2 regions of the Caloramator sp. genome follow, and region 2 is predicted to be linked to the other one. Evidence: a T-box and tRNA genes for the amino acid it is inferred to sense, from the RefSeq annotation. Region 2 holds a T-box; the other holds one or more tRNA genes.
What was found. A T-box is a leader RNA that pairs with one kind of tRNA and senses whether it is charged. The one in region 2 lies ahead of ileS (isoleucine--tRNA ligase), so its partner is inferred to be a tRNA-Ile.
Positions count from the first base shown of each region.

Region 1: it has a tRNA-Ile gene. The T-box ahead of ileS (isoleucine--tRNA ligase) is inferred to sense a tRNA for this amino acid. The anticodon was not compared.

Region 1 is NZ_JAIHAO010000012.1:449-8,544, reverse strand. Features, by position in the region: gene mutS (DNA mismatch repair protein MutS) at 1-1,381, opposite strand, end outside; gene miaB (tRNA (N6-isopentenyl adenosine(37)-C2)-methylthiotransferase MiaB) at 1,432-2,766, opposite strand; gene JG776_RS05905 (hypothetical protein) at 2,912-3,067, shown strand; gene JG776_RS05900 (GNAT family N-acetyltransferase) at 3,142-3,960, opposite strand; gene JG776_RS05895 (helix-turn-helix domain-containing protein) at 3,969-4,490, opposite strand; gene JG776_RS05890 (CotS family spore coat protein) at 4,607-5,635, opposite strand; tRNA gene JG776_RS05885 (tRNA-Ile) at 5,758-5,834, shown strand; gene JG776_RS05880 (M20 family metallopeptidase) at 6,038-7,216, opposite strand; gene JG776_RS05875 (LD-carboxypeptidase) at 7,209-8,096, opposite strand, start outside; partial or broken gene JG776_RS12425 (tetratricopeptide repeat protein) at 8,089-8,096, opposite strand, start outside.
Region 2 is NZ_JAIHAO010000027.1:5,098-13,193, forward strand. Features, by position in the region: gene spoIVA (stage IV sporulation protein A) at 1-750, shown strand, start outside; gene JG776_RS08870 (hypothetical protein) at 794-922, opposite strand; gene JG776_RS08875 (HlyD family efflux transporter periplasmic adaptor subunit) at 1,344-2,183, shown strand; gene JG776_RS08880 (YggS family pyridoxal phosphate-dependent enzyme) at 2,188-2,895, shown strand; gene sepF (cell division protein SepF) at 2,888-3,340, shown strand; gene JG776_RS08890 (YggT family protein) at 3,354-3,611, shown strand; gene JG776_RS08895 (YlmH/Sll1252 family protein) at 3,624-4,391, shown strand; gene JG776_RS08900 (DivIVA domain-containing protein) at 4,405-4,863, shown strand; T-box leader at 4,909-5,102, shown strand; gene ileS (isoleucine--tRNA ligase) at 5,151-7,940, shown strand; gene aroB (3-dehydroquinate synthase) at 8,002-8,096, shown strand, end outside.

The DNA of each region.
Region 1 (8,096 bases), on a different contig from region 2:
ATCCTACCTTTAATGATTTTATTCCAGTCGCTTCTTTTTCTTTTTGTTCCAAACTTGCTATCCAATTTTTACCTTCTATTGATGCTAATCTATATTTATCAACTTCTTTATTATAACCTTTTTTAATTATATTGCCTTCTTTTATACTAATTGGTGGGTTATTATCTATTGATAAATCAATTAAGTTATAGATATCTTCTAATGTATCAAAATCAGTATATATACCTTTAAGTAAGTTTGACTTAAAACTTTGAAGAGTTACTTTAATATTAGGTAATTCAGATATTGAATTTTTTAAAGAAACAAGATCGCGTGCGTTGGCAGAACCATAAACTATTTTTGAAACAAGTCGTTCTATATCATATATCTTTTTTAAGGATTCTCTTAAATTATCTAAATGGTATATATTATTAATTAGTTCTTCAACGGCATCAATTCTATTTTTTATTTCTGTGATGTCAGTAAGTGGTGCTTCAATCCATCTTCTTAAATTTCGAGCTCCCATTGAAGTTTGAGTTTTATCTAATATCCAAAATAGTGATCCTTTTTTAGTTTTATTAATAATTGTTTCAGTTAGCTCAAGATTTCTTCGAGTGCTGCTATCTAATAACATATAATTATTTATTTGATATTTTATAATGTCATTTATATTACCTAACATCGACTTTTGAGTATTTTTTAGATATTCAAATAGTGTTGAACTACTGCCTAACTCTAATTCATTTAAAATATTTATTTTTTCACCAAAATGGTTTTTAAATTCTGTGAAATTTTGGCTTTCATCAACTAATTCTATCAATGAATTAAATTTTTCTTTTATAGAATTTATTAAGATATCATTATTTTTTACATCTATTATTAATATTTCTGATGGCTTATATTTAAATAACTCATCAATAATTATATAAATATTATTATTTTCCATAGAAGTAACTAAAAAATCACCTGTTGAAACATCACATATAGATATGCTAAAACCTGTATTAATCCTTTTAATACAGGATATATAGTTATTTTTATCATCCTCTAACAAATTTCCTTCAAGTAAAGTTCCAGGAGTAACTATTTTTACGATTTCTCTTCTAACAATGCCCTTTGCTTCATTAGGATCTTCTACTTGTTCACATATTGCCACTTTATACCCTTTTTCTATTAGTTTTGATATATAGGTTTCAGCAGAATGATAGGGAACACCACACATTGGTGCCCTTTCTTCTAATCCACAATCACGACCTGTCAAAGTAAGTTCTAATTCCTGAGATACAATTTTAGCATCTTCAAAAAACATTTCATAAAAATCGCCTAAACGAAAAAATAATATGCAATCTTGGCAGGATTGTTTTATTTCTAAGTATTGTTGCATCATTGGAGTTAATCCCAAAATACATACCTCCTTAAAAAAATGGCATATAGCCATAGACTAATATGCCGTTATCTTATTAATTCAACGAATTCACCTATCAAAATAAAATTCCTTGGTTCAGTGATTTTAACGTTAACAAGCTTACCAATTAAGTTTTTATCATTAGAATCAAAGTGAACTAACTTTCCTGTTCTTGTTCTTCCAGTAAGTTTAGATTCATCAGTTTTGCTTACTTCTTCTACTAATACTTCAACTATTTTATCTTTATACGAAGCATTTTTTTCTTCGATTATTTTATTTACTACTTCAATTAACCTATTAAATCTATCATGTTTTATATCTTCAGGTATTTGATCTTCATATTCTGCAGCAGGTGTACCTTTTCTAATAGAGTATATAAATGTGAAGGCTGAATCGTATTGAACTTTTTTAACTAAGTCAAGTGTTTCTTGAAAATCTTCTTCTGTTTCACCAGGGAAACCAACTATTATATCGGTAGTTATAGCTACATCAGGTATATGCTTTTTTATTAAATCAACTAATTCCAAGTACTGTTCTTTTGTATATTTTCTATTCATTTTATTTAATATCCTTGTACTACCAGATTGAACAGGTAAATGTATATGTTCACAAAGCTTATCGCATTCTTTAATTGCAAGTATTACATCTTTTGTTAAATCTTTAGGATGTGAGGTAGTAAAACGTACTCTTTCTATTCCATCAATTTCGTTTACCATTCTTAATAATTTTGCAAAGCTCATATTATCAAGATCTTTTCCATATGAATTTACATTTTGTCCAAGTAAAGTTATTTCTTTATATCCCTTAGATGCTAAATTTTTTATTTCATCAATTATGGCTTCAGGTTTTCTACTTCTTTCTCTTCCTCTTGTATAAGGAACTATACAATAAGTACAAAAATTGTTGCATCCATGCATTATTGTTACAAAGGCCTTTATATCACTTTTTCTTTCAACTGGAAGACCTTCTATTATTTCTCCTTCATGATCCCATACTTCTATAATATTTGTATTTCCTTGTTTAACATTATTAATTAGTTCAGGGAGTCTATGTATATTATGTGTTCCAAATATAATATCAACATAGGGATATTTCTTTTTAATTTCTTCTGGAACACCATTTTGTTGCATCATACATCCACCAACACATATTATTAAATCTGGATTTTTAGACTTTAAAGCTTTTAAATGACCTATATTACCGTATACTTTAAGTTCAGCATTTTCTCTTACTGCACATGTATTAAAAACAATTATATTTGCATCTTCGCGGTTTTCAGCTTTAATGTATCCTAATTCTTTTAACATACCAGCTATTTTTTCTGAATCTTCTTCATTCATTTGGCAGCCCCAAGTTTCTATAAGATATTTTTTATTACTCATATATATCAACCTTCCTTATTAGATAATAATATTTTGCAAATATATATTATACTACAAAATTCGATAAAAAAACATATAAACATAAATAAATTTATTTTAAATAAATTTATTAAAAATTGAAATAATAATAAGGAGAGGTGATAGTATGTATAATGCTAAAAATAAAGATGATGAGTCTTTAAAAGGAAAGGTATCTTATACTTTAGAAGATAGAAAATATTTTAAACACGAAACCATACATAATGATGGTGTTGGTTTCTATGCAAATGTTCATAACAAAATACAAAAAAATTTTAAGTAATTTTTGATTTGTATTACGTAATAACCATATATGGATAGTGAACATTAAAAAGCATATAGAGATTTTAAATCACTCTATATGCTTTTTAATGTTATTGTATTAAAAATTTCACCAAATCCTATTTTTTTGTATAGGTTTATAGCCGAAATATTATAATTATCCACATTTAAACGTAATAAATTAATTTCATTTTTTTTCTTAATATCATTTAAAACATAATTTAGAAATATATTACCATAACCCTTACCCCTATATTCCTCAATTATCCCAAAGTTAACTAAATAATAGAAGTTTTTATCTTTTATGATTTGCCCATATCCAATTGGTTTATTATCTTTAAATAAAACATAACAATAGTCTTTTAAGAAATATCTACTATTTAATTCTTTATATAGATAATTTTTATCAATAGGTCTTCTTTTTTTATCATTAGAATTAAAAATTGAATTTTGTATATCAATTCTTAAATCTATATTTTTACTTATATCAATAGTTGAGATTTTTATATCTTCGGGGATACAGATGGAGTTAAAGTTTAAAAAATTATTTAATTCTAATTCCATTGTCTTAAAGTTTTTCTGAATAATGTATTTATCAGAATTATCCAATTTAATGTTGCTATTTATATATTTTATCTCAAAATTTAATTTTTTGTTATTATAATGATTAATTAAGATATTTATTATTTCATTAATAGAGACTGGTGAATCTTTAATGAAAATGTAAACTCTACTGTTTTTATTAATACCTCTTATTCCATCATCGATAACAAAATACGAAGTATTGGAAATTAAATCTACTATAGATAGCTCAAATATATTTTTAAAATTATAAAAGTTTATAAATTCATTATTAGTTACCAATGTAAATAAATTAAAAGATTTTATCTCCATTTTGTCACCTATTTTCTAAATAATTTGCTTAATATTCCTTTTTTTGTTTGTTTTTCGTATTTTAATTTTTCTTTAAGTTCTATGATTTCATAACACTTTTGCTTTAATTCCATTTTCAATTTCATATTCTCACTAATCAATATGTCACGTTCTTTACTAAATACATTCTTATCAATTTCTTCTAACTTTTGATTAATAGCATTTAATTTTTCTTCTATCAATTTTATTTTATCTTGATCATTTTCATCAATATTATTATCATTAAAAGCAATTGCTGCATCAAGGGAAGTTATGGCAGTCTCTTGATTTATAAGTATTTTTTTTATCTGTCCATTAGTCAGTCCTTTTTCTTGCAGACTTTTTATTTGTAATAATACATTCAAATCATTTGGAGAAAATATTCTTCTACCCTTAGTATCTCTTTGAATATTTAATTCAAATTCTTTCTCATAATAACGTATAACTGAATCTTTATATCCTGTTAATTGGCATACCTCTTTAAATGTATAATAATTCTTTTTTTCTTCCATAATACCACCTCTATTATCTTATTCTTCACTGTTTATTTATTTCCTTTTAAATATTTATACAAAAATTATTTCAATTTGCGACAACAAAAAAATATCTAAATAGACATTTAATCTATTTAGATATTTTTATTAATATAATACTTATCAAACTCATCAATAAATTGTAATATGGACAAATTATTATTAATTATTTTTTTTAATCTTCTTATATAATAAGTTTCATCAATATTTTTTTGTTTATCATATTTTTTATTTCCTAATTTCCAGAATTTATGAGGAAAAATAATAATTGCTAATAATAACTTATAATCTATATTATTATTAAAACAATTACAATATTTATCTATTAATAATTTAGCTTTATCAAATTCCCAATTATAGGACTTTCTGAACATTAATCTTTGAATAAATTTGCCTAAATCATATTCAACTGTTTCATATATTATTTTGTCAAAATCAATAAGATATAAAGTATTATCTGACTTTATAATGTTTTGATAATAAAAGCTGTTATGACATACCACTTTCTTTTTAATTGCATTTTTACTTAGATTGCGATAGTTTGAATTTAGTAGATATATTAAGGATTTTTCCGACAGTGTCATTTGATTATCGAATGTTTCAATATATAGTGTATCAAAGTAGGACATAATTTTTTTATTTATTATTAAGTTTTTATATCTTATAATATCATCCTTCTTTTTAACATATTCTTTAATTATTTTATCTTCTTCATATATTAATTGTTTAGAATGGAATCCTGTTGCTTTTTTATGGAATTGACTTAGCAATTCAACTGAAGCTAATGCATTTTCTATTTTATCTATTTCACATTCATTACCATTAATCCAATCAGTTAAGTAATAATATTTATGTTTGTTTACTTTAAAATAAAATTGGTTTTGACTATCTTTAATTAATAAGGGGCAATTTAAAAATTCCTTTTCTTTTAAATACAATAGAAAAGAAGGAAGCCATTTAAATCTACTAAAGTTATGGTTTACTTCTTTTAAACAATATATATTGCTTTTATCTGATATTATTTTGTAAACGGATCTTTTCTTTTCAATTTTTTTGATTTCGATACCATACTTGTTTTTAATAATATTGATTATTTTATTTAAATCTATAGTAGTTAATTCCATAAATACCCCTTTTTGTTTAGTTATATATTAAATTATATTCATAAGACAAACAATTTTATAATAAAATATTAAAAAAATACTTGACAATATAATTTGAATTTTTTATAATTATAATAGATTTTGGGCCTTTAGCTCAGCTGGCTAGAGCAACCGGCTCATAACCGGTCGGTCCGGGGTTCGAGTCCCTGAAGGCCCACCAAAAGAGAGCATAATGCTCTCTTTTTATTTGCACTAATATACTAAATAGTCAAAGTGAAATAAAATAATCATCATAATGTTATTGCTGGGGATTAAAAGTCCTTTGAGTGTGAAAATTGTTACAATAGAGTATTAATTATAAAAGCTTCTATTTATATAAATTGTGGTTATTCACTTATTAAAATATTAAAAGAGCTCTAAAATTTAGAGCTCTTTTGTTTCATTCATAATAAATTTTTGAACTATAGAACACTGTATGGCACATCCAATCCATAAACATTCCTCATCTATATCAAAATAACTTCCATGAGCTGGATGAACTATGCCTTTATTTACATTTCTACATCCTAATTTAAAATAAATTCCTGGTACTTTTTCTGTATAGTATGCAAAATCCTCTACCCCCATACTTGGGTATTCTAATTTTTTTATAGTAAAGTAATTTGAATTTTCGCTTTGTATATTATTTAAAATTTCAATAAGATTATTATCATTGCTAAAGGATGGATAACCTTCTATTATATTCATTTCAACATTACATCTAAAAGCCTCTGCTGTTAAATTAACTATTGATGTAAATCTATCTAATACTTGTTTTCTGGTAGTATTTCCCAAGGTTCTAATAATTCCTTCTATAATTACTTCTTCTGCTATTGCATTAGGTGCTGTTCCACCATTTATTTTACCTATGGTTATTACTGCACTTTTAAGGGCAGAAATTTCCCTTGATATAATTATTTGTAGATTGTCAATTATTTTTGAAGCAGCAACTATTGGATCAATTCCGTCTTCAGGATGTGCACCATGAGCTCCTTTACCCTTAATAGTTATTTTAAAAGGATTTGACGCAGCACTCACAATGCCGCTATTTATACCTATTGTTCCAGTATCTAAAGTTTCTTCTACATGTAGAGCACTTATAAAGGATACATTGTCTAAAGCACCATAATCAATCATATCCATTGCTCCACCATCAGTCTCTTCAGCTGGCTGGAAAATAAATCTTACTTTACCATTTAATAAATGTTCATATTTTTTTAATAGAATACAAGTTCCTAATTGTATTGATGTATGTGCATCGTGTCCACAAGCATGCATTAAACCTTTATTTTTAGATTTATATGGAACATCTTTTTTGTCTTCTATTGTTAAAGCATCCATATCAGCCCTTAAGGCTATAATCTTTTCTCCTTTGCCAACTTCAGCCATAATACCACAATTTTCATAACGTTTGTAGTTTATATTGTAATTACTTAATATATTTTCAATAAAATCAGCTGTATTTTTTAAGTCTCTATCTATTTCAGGATGCATATGCAAATATCTTCTATACTCTATAAGTTTATCTTGTATTTTTTTTGATTCTGTAAAAAAACTAATCAATGAAAACATCTCCTTTATCTATAATTAGTTTATTGTCAATTATTTTAGCAGTAACATTTAAGGGAAGTATATTATTTGTATAATCATGTCCACTTTTTAAACCTAAATATATAGGTTTTGATGTAAGTTCCTGAATATATTGATAAATATATTCAAATGAAAAACTTTTATTTTTGTCTTCAGGCGAGCAATTTGTAAAGCTTCCTAAGATAATTCCTTCCACCTCATCTAAAATACTTGAATGATATAATTGATTTAAAAATCTATCTATTTTATACGGTTCTTCATTAATTTCTTCGATAAATAGTATTGAATTTTTAAATTTATATTGATACCGTGTACCTATCAAAGAACAGAGAGCACACAGGTTTCCACCAACTATTTTCCCTTCAACATTACCTTGTCTTATAGGAGTTAAGTTATAAATTATTTTATCAATTTTTCCTTCTAAAAATTCAAATAATAGGTTGTAGTTATCGTTATTTTTAAAAATATCATAATTAAACATTGGCCCGTGAAAAGTAGGAAAATTCAAATGAGAAAAAGATGCGTGAAGTGATGTTATATCGCTATAACCTACAAAAATTTTTTTATTATTTTTTATAATATTGTAATTAATTTTATCTAAGAGTCTGATGGTTCCATAACCACCACGAATACAAAATATTGCTTTTATTTCATTATCTTCAAATGCATTAATCAAATCTTCTATCCTTTTATTATCTTCTCCAGCAAGATAGCCATACTTAGAATTAATGTTTTTACCCAATTTAACACTATACCCAAATTCATTTATTTTTTGGATTGACTTTTTTATTAATTCTTCATCAAATATTGCACCTGCTGGAGCTATAAGTGCAACTTTATCTCCTTTAATTAG
Region 2 (8,096 bases):
AGAATACCGGAGTGGGTTGAAAAGCTATCCTATGATCATTGGTTAAAGAGAAATTTTGTTAATGCCGTTAAAAATTCAATTGCAGGCTTGGATAAAATAAAAGACATAAAACCAACTGTACTTGATTATAGACAATATGAATTTGTTGGGGAAGTAAATCTTGATGATATTAGACTCGGAGAGGGAACAGCTGTAGTTTCAATGAAGGTAAAGGAAGGCTTGTTCTTTAGAGTTCTTGGAGAAATATCTGGATATGACATTAATGGGGAACATCATTTGCTTGAAATAATGAGGGACTTATCCTTTGCAAAGAAGGAATATGACAAGATTTCAAACGCTCTAAAGGATGCAAGGGATGTTGGATATGGTTTAGTTCCACCTCAGCTTGATGAATTAAAGCTTGAAGAACCTGAAATAGTAAGACAGGGTAACAAGTTTGGAGTTAAATTAAGAGCAAGTGCACCATCACTTCATATTATTAGGGCAAATGTTGAAACAGAAGTATCTCCAATTGTTGGAACAGAAAAGCAGAGTGAAGAACTTGTTAAGTCTATGATGGAAGAGTTTGAAAATGACCCTCAAAGAATATGGCAGTCTAATATGTTTGGGAAATCCTTAGAGGAACTTGTTAAGGAAGGATTACAAAACAAGGTTTATATGATGCCTGAGGATGTACAGGAAAAACTACAGCGAGTTCTACAGAAGATTATAAATGAAGGAAATAGTGGAGTTTTGTGTATAATAATATAAAAAATTAAAGGGACTTTAGGTCCCTTTAATTTTTTATATTATATTAAAATGCAAAGTAATCGTTCATCTTTATGCAACCTGGTTTAGTAGAAGTTGATTTATCGTTTTTAGTAGTAGTATTTTTTGTGTCTATTATAGTCTCTTTAACCATCTTAATGTTGCCGATGTCCATAATATTCACTCCTTTCTTTAATATTTTGGATGAGCTATTATGGATGGCCTAGTTAAAGGACTCATCGTGTTTGTGGAAAACCTCTTTTGCAAAGGTTACCACCTTTACGGAAATCATTATAAAACCTCCCAACAAATTATTGAGTTTATTATTTGTTTGATTATATAATAACATAAGGGAAAAATAAATACAAATTTGAAATATAGGTATAAATATTCTTAAAATTTGTTTATCCAGTATTAAATTAGATAGCCTCCTTTTTCCTCAATACTCCTTCAATCTCCTCCTATGTTTTAGTGTGTCTGAATTTTATTATTATATGTTTTATATTAAATTATGTTCATCTATATAAAAATTAAAAAATTGTGAAGGATTTTGTTCTTTTTTGAAGAAATAATATAAAAAGAGGAGGTATTTTATTGTGGTTAAAAAACAATTTTTGATAAAATACACAACAATAATATCTATTATTTTAGCAATTGTTCTTTGTATAGTAGCATTAAATACTGAATATAAAACAATAAAAATACAACAGGAATGGTATGAAGATAAATCCTATTTTGAGGGAATATATGTAATGAATGAAGTAGTTTTAAAAAATGGAGAGTTAAATAATAAAGATTTAAAGATTCAAAATGGAGATGTCGTAAAAAAAGATAAGGTTTTGTATGAAAATATAAGAAGTCCAATACAGGGAAGAGTATTTTTATATATAGATGGTGCTGAAAATAAATACACATTAAATAATATAAAAAATATTACCAAAGAAGATATACTATCTCTTAAGGATTCTAAAAAAAATGAAGGAATTAAAATAGTTGATAACACTCTTTGGTATATGTGTATTGTTGCTAATAAGGATGAGCTTAAAACTTTAAAGAAGAATAAAGAAATGATATTAGAAGTTAATGGAGAACAATATAGTTGTATCATTAAAGATTATTTTATAAAAAACGAAAATATATTTATAGTATTGTCTACTCAGTTTGATTTAGTAGAATTCAATTTACAAAGGTATTTTGATGGGTATATAATAAAATCTAGGTATTATGGATATATTTTGCCACGCGAGTCTGTTGTTGAGTATAACGGTGAAAAGGGAGTTTTTATTAAAAAGGGAGAATATGTATATTTTAAGCCAATTAAAATAAGTCATATGGATTATAAAGTATGTGTTACTTCTGATTCTACTCTAAAGGATAACGATGAAGTGGTTGTAAATCCCAAGAATTTAAAGGATAAGCAAAGAATAAAGAGGTGATTTTATGGGAATTGCCGATAATATTAGTTATATAAATGAAAAAATTAAGAGTGTCTGTGAATTATGTGGTAGGGATAGCGGCGACATAATATTGGTGGGGGTATCAAAAACACATCCTGTAGAGAAGATAATTGAAGCAAAAAATGCAGGACTTTATGTTTTTGGTGAGAGCAAGGTTCAGGAATTTATTAAAAAATATGAAGAAGTAAAGGATGTAAGATGGCATTTTATAGGACATTTACAAAAAAACAAGGTTAAATATATAATAGATAAAGTTGAACTTATTCATTCCTTAGATGACTATGAACTTGCATTAGAAGTTAACAAAAGGGCAGAGAAGATTAATAAAATAATGGATGTACTTATACAAGTAAACATAGGCAAAGAACAAACAAAATATGGTGTGTATGAAGAGGAATTATTTGATTTTTGTAAAAGAATATCTGGGCTTAAAAACATAAGAATAAAAGGCCTTATGTGTATACCACCTAATGAAGATATAGATAAAACAAGGTTTTATTTTAAAAGAATGAAGTTCTTGTATGAAGAAGTAAAAAAATTAAAATATGATAACTTTGATATTCAATATCTTTCAATGGGAATGACAGATGATTTTGATATTGCGATAGAAGAAGGAGCAAATATATTACGTGTAGGAACTGGTATCTTTGGAGAAAGATATTATAAAAAGGAGGATATTAACAATGAGTAATGTGTTAAATAAGATACTTGGTACAATTGGAATTGTTGATGATGAGGAACAGGTTGAAAAGGTGGAAAAACAAGTTGAGGAAATGGAAGAAGAGTTTAATTTTGAGGACATTAGGGAAACAAAGGGTAAAATCGTTAGCATAAAAAGCAAAACAATAACTCCAAGGATTGTTGTTAAAAATCCCCAAACATTAGGTGAAGATATTCAGGATTTGATAGATGAACTTAAGGTTAAAAATATTGTTATTATGAATATAGCTGATGCAGAAAAAAATATAGCACGAAGACTTTTAGATGCAGTATCGGGTGCAGTTTATGCTTTAGAATGCTCACTACAGAAGGTCGATAATGAGAGAGGTATATATCTTATTACACCTAAGGGCGTTGAAATAGAAAATGAGCTTAAGAATATATTTAGTAAAAGTGATATATTTTCATTGGAGTAATAGGAGGTAAAAAATGACTGATGCATTAAGGTATGCCTTTTTTAAGTTTGTAAATCTTTTAGAGTTTCTAATATTTTTAGATGCTCTTTTGTCTTGGGTTGTTCCAAATAGGCACAACAATCAAATTTTAAGAATAATAGGAATTATAATAGATCCTATTAAAGAACCTTTCTATAGGCTTCAATTTAAACTTTTGCCCAATACACCTATTGATTTTTCCCCAATGCTGGCAATATTATTTTTAGAATTTATTAAAACAATAATTTTATAATATGGTGATTAAATGAATATAGATGTTTTTTTAAAAAGAAATGAAGAAAAAAAGGAAGTATATGTTAAACTAATTGATATGGTAAATAGAGTAGAAAGAACTTGGCAGGAGGAATTTACAGATTTTTTAACACCCGATGAACAGTACTTTTTAAATTTATTATCAAATAGAAGGGATATCTATATTAAATATTTCGGTGGTAAAGGTAATTATGAAAGGGCGGTTGCTCTTATAAGTAGAGTTGATGTAGATACGGATTTTCCGGTAGATATAATCAAAGTAAATGGTAATTTTAAGTTCGAAAAACTAACTCATAGGGACTATCTTGGTACATTATTGTCTTTAGGTATAAAAAGGGAGAAAATAGGCGATATTAATGTTTTTGATGATGGAGCAGAAATATATGTTGCAAGAGAGCTTAGCGATTATATTATATTTAATCTGAATAAGATAAAACATACAGGTGTTAAGCTTGAAAGGATTTCTTATGAGAAAGCAAGAGAAAAAACCCAATCTTTAAAGGAAATTTTTATCAATGTTGCATCCTTAAGAATGGATGCTGTAATTTCTGAAGTATATAACCTTTCAAGAAGTGAAGCTTCTTCCCTAATAAAACAGGGAAATGTAAAGGTTAACTATATATCAAATGATGAACAAAGTTATAAATTAGATAGTGGAGATATTGTTTCGGTTAAGGGATTTGGAAGATTTGTTTTTAATTCTGTCGTTAGAAATACAAAAAGTCAAAGGCTTGTTGTATCAATAAAAAAATATGTATAGGGGAGGAATAGAGATGACAATAACACCAAACGAGATAATAAATAGAGAGTTTAAGAAAAATTTTAGAGGATACGATATTGATGAAGTTGATGAGTTTTTAGAACAACTAAGTGAGGATTATGAAAAGTTATATAAAGAAAATTTAAACTTAAAGGAAAAAATAGAAACATTAAATGAAAAATTGAGCCACTATGTAAACTTAGAAAGCACACTGCAGAACACACTTTTACTTGCACAATCTGCAGCAGACCAAGCAAAAGAAAGTTCTAAGAAGGAGGCAGAACTAATTATAAAGAACGCACAGGAGGCTGCAAATGAACTTGTGAAGAAGGCAGAAGAAAGGGTACTTGAAATCAATAAAGAATATGAAATATTAAAAAATGAGTACAATATGTTTAAGAGTAGATTTAGAGCTCTTCTTCAATCTGAGCTTGAGAATCTTGATAAGGAATACATAATAAATGAAAAATAATTACTTGACATAATTTTTAGTTTATTGTATATTTATGGGTAAATATAAAAAACGATGACAGGGACGAGTAGACAAAGGATGTTTTACAGAGAGTGGGGATTGGTGAGAGCCCATAAACTAACTTTGTTGAAAATCACCCTTGAGTTGCAGGCTGAATTAAGTAGGCTGAGCCGGTGAATGCCGTTATCTTAATGAGTTATAAATTTGGGTGGTACCGCGGACAGACCTTCGCCCCAGGGGCAGAGGTCTGTTTTTTATTGGATAAAATTAAAAAGGGAGGTATTATAATGGATTATAGTAAGACACTTAATCTGCCACAAACAGAGTTTGCAATGCGTGCAAATCTACCACAAAAAGAACCATTAATGCTTGAGGAATGGGATAGTAAAAATATTTATAAAAAGGCACTTGAAAAGAATAAAAACAATAAGTCTTTTATTTTACACGATGGACCTCCATATGCAAATGGCGATATTCATTTAGGTCATACTCTAAATAAGGTTTTAAAGGATATAATAGTTAGATATAAAACAATGAAGGGGTTCTATTCTCCATATGTACCAGGATGGGATACACACGGACTACCAATTGAACTTCAAGCAATAAAAAAACTTGGAATAAAGGTTAGTGATGTTGATCCAGTTAAGTTTAGGGGAATGTGTAAGGATTATGCCCTAAGCCAAGTTGAAAGACAAAAGGAACAATTTAAGAGACTTGGTGTAATTGGTGATTTTGAAAATCCATATTTGACATTAACTCCAGAATTCGAAGCAAAGCAAATTGAAGTATTTGGAGAAATGGCTAAAAAGGGATATATATATAAGGGATTAAAACCTGTATATTGGTGTCCATCCTGCGAGACTGCATTGGCAGAGGCGGAAATTGAATATGCTGATGAAACATCAAATTCAATCTATGTAAAGTTTAGAGTTAAGGATGATAAAGGTTTATTTAAGAATTTAAATGTTGATTTAAATAACATATATTATGTAATATGGACTACTACAACTTGGACTTTACCTGCAAACCTTGCAATATGCTTAGGACCAGAGTTTGAATATGTTCTTGCTAAGTTCAATGATGAAGTTTATGTTGTTGCAAAGGAATTGCTTGAAGCAGTTAAGAAGGCTGCAAATCTTGAAAATGAAGAAATACTTGCTACATTTAAGGGAAGCGAATTAGAAGGACAAACTTGTTATCATCCATTTATAGATAGAGAATCATTGGTTATTGTAGGTGATCACGTAACGTTAGAATCAGGTACTGGTTGTGTTCATACAGCACCAGGCCACGGTCAAGAAGACTTTGAAATAGGTATGAAGTATAAATTAGAAGTTTTAAATCCTGTAGATGAAAAGGGAAGATTTACTGAAAAGGCTGGCAAGTATCAAGGATTAACTTATAAAGAAGGAAATAAAGCAATTCTACACGACCTTAAGGAAACAAATATGCTTCTTGCAGAAGAAAGAATAACTCACTCATATCCACACTGTTGGAGATGTAAAAATCCAATCATATTTAGAGCAACTGAACAATGGTTTGCATCAATAGATGGATTTAGAAAGGAAGCAGTTGAGGCAGTTAAGGAAGTGGAATGGATACCAGGATGGGGAGAAGATAGAATTGCAAGTATGGTTCAAGACAGAGGAGACTGGTGTATTTCAAGACAAAGAATATGGGGTGTTCCTATTCCAATATTCTACTGCGAAGACTGTGGAAAGGAATTAATAACTGAAGAAACTATAGCTAAGGTAGTTGAAATATTTAAGGAGAAGGGTTCAGATGCTTGGTTTGAAATGGATGCAAAGGACCTTCTTCCAGAAAATACAAAGTGTGAATGTGGAGGACAAAAATTTAGAAAAGAAAAGGATATAATGGACGTTTGGTTTGACTCTGGTTCAAGCCACGCAGGTGTTCTTGAAACAAGAGATGATTTAAGCTGGCCTGCTGATATGTATCTTGAAGGAAACGATCAATATAGAGGATGGTTCCAATCATCACTATTAACTGCTGTTGCAACAAGAGGGAAGGCACCATATAGAACAGTTATAACCCACGGTATGGTTGTTGATGGAGAAGGAAAGAAGATGTCAAAATCCCTTGGCAATGGAATAGACCCAATGGATGTTATAAAGGAATATGGTGCAGACGTTTTAAGGCTATGGGTTTCATCTTCAGATTATAAGACTGATGTTAGAATATCAAAGGACATATTAAAGCAGCTCTCTGAAGTCTATAGAAAGATAAGAAATACAGCAAGATATATGATAGGTAATCTATATGACTTTGATCCCAATAAAGATATGGTTGATTATAGTGAAATGAACGAGCTTGATAAGTGGGCTCTACTAAAGCTTCAACATCTAACTAAGGAAGTTACAGAAGCATATGAAGGATATGAATTCCACATACTATATCACGCAATACACAATTTCTGTGTTGTGGATATGAGTAACTTCTATTTAGATATAATAAAGGATAGACTTTATACAGAAAAGCCAGATTCAAAGGAAAGAAGAGCAGCACAAACAGTAATGTATAGAATTTTAAATTCACTTGTTAAGATGATAGCTCCTGTTCTATCCTTTACAGCAGATGAAATATGGAAATATATGCCACATACATTAGAGGAGAAGGTTGATAGCGTTCTTTTAGCAGATTGGCCAAGGGTACTTGAAGAATATGTGGATGAAGAGCTTGAAAAGAGATGGGATAATATATTAAATATAAGAGGCGAAGTTTCAAAGGCACTTGAAATTGCAAGAAATAATAAATTGATTGGACATTCATTAAATGCAAAGGTAGAAATTTATGCAGAGGGAGACACATATAAGTTTTTAAATGAAGTAAGAGACTATCTTCAAACAGTATTTATAGTTTCAAAGGTTGAACTATACGAAGGTATTAAGGATGGAGTAGAATATACATTTAGAAGTGAAGAAAATATGGATCTTGCAGTTGTTGTTTCTGTTGCATCAGGTGAAAAGTGTGAAAGATGTTGGGTATATAGTGAAACTGTTGGACAGGATACTGGACATCCAACATTATGCTCAAGATGTGTAAGTGTTTTAAAATAATGAAGTTTATTGTATAATAAGGATAGCATGTAAATGCTATCCTTATTTTTGAGGTGTTATTATGAAGGAAATAAAGATTAATTTAAAAAATCCCTATAGTGTTATAGTTACATCCACCAATTCTCATTTGAATTTTTGGTTTGAACAGAAAAAGGT